2 linked regions of the Azospirillum brasilense genome follow. The protein of the gene in region 1 interacts with the protein of each later gene in a pairwise test. Links are inferred from orthologs where the notes say so. Each region holds a gene or a part of one and is shown in the gene's direction. Other genes may lie near its edges. The genes, in order: AMK58_RS22845 and AMK58_RS14290.

The links.
Region 2: the proteins of AMK58_RS22845 (region 1) and AMK58_RS14290 interact in binary tests that used the Escherichia coli proteins (3 or more experiments, as listed by UniProt). The link is inferred for Azospirillum brasilense from one-to-one orthologs.

Annotation. Positions count from the first base shown.
Region 1 is NZ_CP012916.1:304,248-307,398, reverse strand. Bases 115-2,950 are described here. They hold AMK58_RS22845 (energy transducer TonB), read left to right. Parts: upstream 115-1,027; coding sequence 1,028-1,873; downstream 1,874-2,950. Other genes in these bases: AMK58_RS22835 (ATP-binding protein), read right to left, coding at 2,520-2,950; AMK58_RS22840 (response regulator transcription factor), read right to left, coding at 1,910-2,536; exbD (TonB system transport protein ExbD), read left to right, coding at 609-1,031; exbB (tonB-system energizer ExbB), read left to right, coding at 115-604. Also shown: more of exbB, read left to right, coding at 1-114; more of AMK58_RS22835, read right to left, coding at 2,951-3,151. UniProt on the Escherichia coli protein: Interacts with outer membrane receptor proteins that carry out high-affinity binding and energy dependent uptake into the periplasmic space of specific substrates such as cobalamin, and various iron compounds (such as iron dicitrate, enterochelin, aerobactin, etc.).
Region 2 is NZ_CP012915.1:94,760-98,070, forward strand. What follows is about bases 32-3,027. They hold AMK58_RS14290 (TonB-dependent siderophore receptor), read left to right. Parts: upstream 32-450; coding sequence 451-2,604; downstream 2,605-3,027. Other genes in these bases: AMK58_RS14285 (AraC family transcriptional regulator), read left to right, coding at 32-255; AMK58_RS14295 (ABC transporter ATP-binding protein), read left to right, coding at 2,686-3,027. Also shown: more of AMK58_RS14285, read left to right, coding at 1-31; more of AMK58_RS14295, read left to right, coding at 3,028-3,311. UniProt on the Escherichia coli protein: Involved in the uptake of iron in complex with ferrichrome, a hydroxamate-type siderophore. Binds and transports ferrichrome-iron across the outer membrane.

The DNA of each region.
Region 1 (3,151 bases):
GACCTGGACCATCTTCCTCGCCAAGTCGGTGGAGCTGTCGAAGGCCAAGCGCAAGGCGCGGGCCTCCCTGGCGGCGCTGGAGCAGGCGCGCTCGCTGACCCAGGCGGCCGAGAGCATCGGCTTCGAAAAGACCCCGGCCACCGCCTTCCTGCGCGCCGTGATCGCCGAGGCGCACCAGTCCGCCGACGCCCCCTCGCAAGAGGGTCTGAAGGAGCGCGCAGCCTCCCGCCTGGAGCGGATCGAGGCGGCGGAGGGGCGGCGTATGATGCGCGGCACCGGCATCCTCGCCAGCATCGGCTCCACGGCTCCCTTCGTCGGGCTGTTCGGCACGGTGTGGGGCATCATGGTCAGCTTCATCGGCATCGCCAAGTCGCAGACGACCAACCTCGCCGTGGTGGCGCCGGGCATCGCCGAAGCGCTGCTGGCGACGGCCATCGGCCTCGTCGCGGCCATCCCGGCGGTGGTGATCTACAACGGCTTCGCCCGCTCCATCGGCGGTTACCGCGCCCAGCTCGGCGACTCGTCGGCGGCGGTGCTGCGGCTGCTGAGCCGCGACATGGACCGCCGCGCCCTGCCGCGCGCCGTGTCCAAGGCGGCGGAGTAAGGCCATGGCGGCGCGTCTGGACGACGGCGACGATCTCACCGAGTCGCACGACATCAACGTCACGCCCTTCATCGACGTGATGCTCGTGCTGCTCATCATCTTCATGGTGGCGGCCCCGCTGGCGACGGTGGACGTGCCGGTGGACCTGCCGGCCTCGACCGCCCAGCCGCAGCCGCGGCCCGACAAGCCGCTGTTCCTGACCATCCAGGCGGACAACAGCCTGTCGGTGGGCGACACGCCGGTGGCGCGGGAAGCCCTGGCGGCGGCGCTGGACGGGGTGACGAACGGCGACAAGGGCGCGCGCGTCTTCTTGCGTGCCGACCGCAGCGTGGATTACGGCGCGCTGACCGAGGTGATGAACGCGTTGCGCGCCGCCGGCTATCTGAAGATCGCTCTGGTCGGGCTGGAAGGCGCGTCCGCGAAATGAGCGTGGCGACCTTCGATCCCAACGACCTTCCGGACGGCGAGGAGCGCACGGCACCTGCCCTGGCGCGCTGGGGCGGCAGTCTGGTGGTCGTGCTGGGCGCCCATGCGCTCATCGCGCTCGCCGCGCTGTCCTGGCATGTCGCGATGGAGGAAGCTCCGGCCGCGCCGCCTGCGGTGATGCTCGACCTACCGCCGATACCGGAAACGCCGGCCGCCGAGCCGCCGCCGACGCTGGAATCGATGCTTCCCGAACCGGAGCTGCCGCCCGAGCCCGTGATCGAGCCCGAACCGGAACCCGAGCCCATTCCCGAGATCGCCCCGGAGCCGCCCCCGCCCGTGCCGGCGGAGGTCGCCCTGCCGGAACCGCCGCCCAAGCCGAAGCCCAAGCCCAAGGAAGAGCCCAAGCCGAAGCCCAAGGCCGAACCGCCGAAGCCGCGTCCGCAGCCGCAGGCCCAGCCCAAGCCGGTGACCGAGGCCCCGGCCAACGCCGCCCCCGCCGCCGCCCCGCCCTCGGGCGCTCCGGCCCAGGCCGCGCCGGTGGTGCGCAACAGCAACGCATTGCCCACATGGCACGGCGCCGTGCTCGGCCATCTGGAACGTTACAAGCGCTACCCCCGCATCGCCCAGATGCGGCGCCAGCAGGGCGTTCCGCAGGTCCACATCACGCTCGACCGGCAAGGCCGCGTGCTGGCAGTACGGCTGCACAAGGGCTCTGGCTTCGAGGCGCTGGACGAGGAGACGATCGCCCTGGTCGAGCGCGCCTCCCCGCTCCCGGCCCCGCCGCCAGATGTGGCGCAGGACCGCATGGAGCTGGTGGTGCCGGTGCAGTACTTCCTGCGCTGAATTTGACCGCTCACGCATCGGTCACCTGGATGCGCATCACGGTATGTGCATCCACAGGCGCATGAGTTCCGGAACCGTGCGGATGTCGAGTTTGCTGAGAATGTTCGCCCGGTGGGTCTCCACCGTGCGAACGCCGATCCCGAGGCGGATCGCGATGGCTTTGTTGGCGCAACCCTCCACCATCAGCGCCGCGACATCCCGTTCGCGGGGGCTGAGCAGGGCCAGCTTCGCCAGGGCGGACTCCGCGGCGGAACGGTCCCGGCGCTGGTGGGCGTCGCGCTGCAAGGCCTCGTGGACGCGGCGCAGGAAGACGCCGTCGTCGAACGGCTTCTCCAGGAAATCGACCGCTCCGGACCGGAAGGCGGTGACGGCGGAACTCACCTCGCCATGGGCGGTGATGATGATGACCGGCAGGCCGCAGCCGCGCCGGGACAGCTCCTCCTGAAGCTCCAGCCCATCCATGAAGGGCATACGGAGGTCGGCCACCACGCAACCCGGCTGCTCCGGGCTGTAGCGGTGCAGGAACTCCAACGCGTTGACGAAGGTGCGCACGGACAGGCCGGCCACCTCGACCAGAACGGAGAGCGCGTCGCGGACCGCCTCGTCGTCGTCGATGATGAAGACGGTCGGTTCGCCGGTGGAGGTTTTATCGGTCTGGGTCATGGGACGGCCGGGTGTCTGAACGGGCTGCGGGCAGAAAGACCTGGAAAACGGAACCGGTCGGACCGGTGCGGCCGAGCCACAGCCTGCCGCCGTGGCTTTCGACGATCGAGCGGCAGATGGGCAGGCCGAGCCCCATGCCCGCCGGCTTCGTGGTGGCGAACGGCGAGTAGAGATGCTCAATCATGCCCGCTGACACGCCGGGACCGCTGTCCTCGACCTCGAAGGTCAGGCCGTCCGGCGGCGTGGCTTGGACACGCAGGACGACCTCGCGCAGCGGGCTGTCGGCCGCGGCGATGGCCTCGATGCTGTTGTGCACGAGGTTGAGGAGAACCTGCTCGATCTGGATGCGGTCGCACAGCACGAGGGGAAGCGGCTCGGCCATGTCCACCCGAAGCTGGACCCGGTTGTAGGCCGCGTCCCCGCGCACCAGGGTCAGCGTCTCGCGCAGGATCTCGCTGGCCGGTTCCGGCGCCAGTTGAAGCGACCCTTTGCTGAGGAAGGTGCGCAGCCCGCGGATGACCTCGCCTGCGCGTTCCGCCTGGATCACCGCCTTGTCGATGAGGTCGTGGGCGCGCGGCGGCGTGTCGTCGCCCTCCAGCAGGCGCTGGGCGGCCC
Region 2 (3,311 bases), on another replicon or contig:
GAGCTGGCCGAGCTGACCGGCCTGTCCACCACCCATTTCTGCACCGCCTTCAAGGCCTCGACCGGCCTGCCGCCCCACAAATGGCAGATGCGGGTCCGCGTGGAGCGGGCCAAGAGCCTGCTGACCGGATCGGACATGACGCTGGCGGCCGCCGCGGTGATGGCGGGTTTCTCCGATCAGGCGCACCTGACGCGCGTCTTCCGCCAGATCGTCGGCACCACGCCCGCCGCGTGGCTGCGCAACCAGACCGGCTGAGCCGGGCATCGCCCGACGCACCGCCCGACGCACTCTGGGACCGACGAATGCCGGAAGATCGTCCAACCCGTCCAAAGACCGTTCAATCGCGCCGCTTCATGCACATGCTAATCATTCGCAACAACGCAGGCTCTTCGGGACCCGCCGGTCCGAAGGCGTTTCGCGGATGCCGCATACAGTCCGAGGCCGATTGCGATGAGTGATATTTCCCAAAAGCGACTGACCCGCTTCCTCTTGAGCAGCACGGCGCTCGCCGCCCTGCTGGTGCCGGCGCTCGCCCAGGCGCAGGGAACGACCGCTCCGGCGGTTCTGGCTCCGGTGACCGTCGAGGGTGACCGGGCCGCCGACACCGCGACCAGCCCGGTCCGCGGCTACGTGCCCGGCCGCTCGGCCACGGGGTCCAAGACCGACATTCCGCTGGAGGCGGTCCCGCAATCCGTCTCGGTGATCGGGCGCGAGGAGATGGACGACCGCGGCGCGCAGAAGGTGGACGAGGCGCTGCGCTACACCCCCGGCGTCTTCAGCCAGCCTTTCGGCTCGGACAGCGACACCGACTGGATCTTCATCCGCGGCTTCCAGGCGACGCAGACCGGCATCTACCAGGACGGGCTCCAGCTCTACAGCTACGGCTTCGGCGGGCAGTTCGTGGACAGCTACACGCTGGAGCGGATCGAGGTGCTGCGCGGCGCCTCCTCCGTGCTTTACGGCGGCAGCAACCCCGGCGGTCTGGTGAATTACGTCACCAAGCGGCCCGGCGACACGCCGGTGCGCTCGGTCGAGGCGGGGATCAACCAGCACGGCACCGCCCATCTGGGTGTGGACGTCGGCGGCGCCATCGACCCGACGCTGAGCTACCGGCTGACCGGCCGCATCGCCGGCGGCGACAGCTACACCGATTTCGCGGACGGCTTCCGCGGCACCATCTCGCCCAGCGTCAAGTGGTCGCCGAACGACCGCAGCACGCTGACGGTGCTGACCAACTACACCGACATCGACGAGACGCACAACGGCGGTGCCTTCCTGCCCTATGTCGGCACGGTGAAGCCGGCTTCCTTCGGGCGCATCGACCGCAAGGCCAACTTCACCGAGCCGGATATCGACACCTACAGGCGCCGTCAGGCCTCCGTCGGCTACGAGTTCGAGCATCGCTTCGACAACGACCTGACCTTCCGCCAGAACGCCCGCTACGGCTACAGCCGGGTCCACGAGGTCTCGGTCTACCCTTACGGCTACAACGCCTTCTCGGCGGTGCCGACCGACCCGGACAATCGGCTGTCGCGCATCAATTTCGAGCACACGACCAAGGTCAACACCTTCCTGATCGACAACCAGCTCGAATCCAAGTGGCAGACCGGCCCGGTCGCCCACACGGCGCTGGTCGGCGTCGATTACAAGTATTTCAAGATGGATCAGGTGCAGGCCTCCGGCTCGGCCACGCCGATCAGCGCCACCAACCCCGTCTACGGCGCCGCGCAGGGGCAGCGCTTCTCTTACATCGACCAGGAGCTGACGATGGGTCAGCTCGGCGTCTATCTCCAGGACCAGATGCGCTTCGGCCAGGGCTTCCTGGTGACGCTGAACGGGCGCTACGACATCGCCTCGACCGACGCCGACGGCACGCCCGCCTACGACGGCAAGGACGGGAAGTTCAGCGGGCGCGCCGGTCTGGCCTACGAGTTCGCCAACGGCGTGACGCCCTATGTCAGCGCCTCCACGTTCTTCAACCCGGTGCTGGGATCGTCGGCGGCGGCCGGCGTGTTCAAGCCGGAAACCGGCCAGCAGGTCGAGGTCGGCGTGAAGTACCGCCCGGCCTGGATGGACGCCATCTTCACCGCGGCCCTGTTCGACCTGACGCGCACCAACGTGGTGACCGGACCCTTCAACGCCGAGACGCAGCTGGGCGAGGTCAATTCGCGCGGCATCGAGCTTGAGGCCAAGGCCAACATCACCCCGAACCTGAAGGCGCTCGCCTCCTTCACCGCGCTCGACCTCGACATCAAGAAGGACGCCAACCCGGCGCTGGTCGGCAAGACCCCCTACATCGTGCCGCAGGTCCAGGGCTCGGCCTTCCTCGACTACACCTTCCGGGAAAACGCGCTGGACGGCGTGTCGGTGGGCGGCGGCGTGCGCTACGTCGGCTCGTCCTGGGCCGACAACGAGAACACGCTGAAGGTCCCCGCCGCCACCGTCTTCGACGCGCGGATCGGCTACAAGCCCGCCGCCTGGGGCGTGAATCTCGCGGTCACCAACCTGTTCGACAAGGAGTATGTGGCGAGCTGCCAGACCCAGTTCTCCTGCGGCTACGCCGAGGGGCGGACGGCTCTGCTGACCGTCAACATGACGTGGTGACCAGGTTAAATCCCCTCTCCCCTCTGGGGAGAGGGTTAGGGTGAGGGGGGTGTGCTTTTGCCGAACGTAAAACCAGGACCGATGAGACCGGACCAGACCCAACCCCTCTACGACCTTGACGGCGTGAGTTTCTCCGTTGCCGGACGGGCGATCCTGTCGGGACTGTCGCTCCGGCTGGATCCGGGGCGGATCTATGGGCTGGTCGGTCCCAACGGGTCGGGCAAGAGCACGCTGATCCGCCTGCTGGCCCGCCAGCAGCCGCCAAGCAGCGGAAGCATCCGCTGCCTTGGGACGGACCTCGCGCGGATCGGCGACCGCGACTTCGCGCGCACCGTCGCCTACATGCCGCAATTCACCCCGCCCGCCGAGGGCATGACGGTGCGGGAGCTGGTGGCGCTCGGCCGTTTTCCCTGGCACGGCGCGCTCGGCCGCTTCGGGGCGGAGGACGCCGCCAAGGTGGCGGAGGCCATCGCCGAAACCCACCTGGACGCCTTCGCCGACCGGCTGGTCGACAGCCTGTCGGGCGGCGAGCGGCAGCGCGTCTGGCTGGCGATGATGCTGGCCCAGGACACGCGCTGCCTGCTGCTCGACGAGCCGACCTCGGCGCTGGACATCGCCAGTCAGGTGGAGCTGCTGGGGCTGGTGCGCCGGCTGAGCCGGGCGCGCGGCATCGGCGCGGTCATCGTTCTCCACGACATCAACATGGC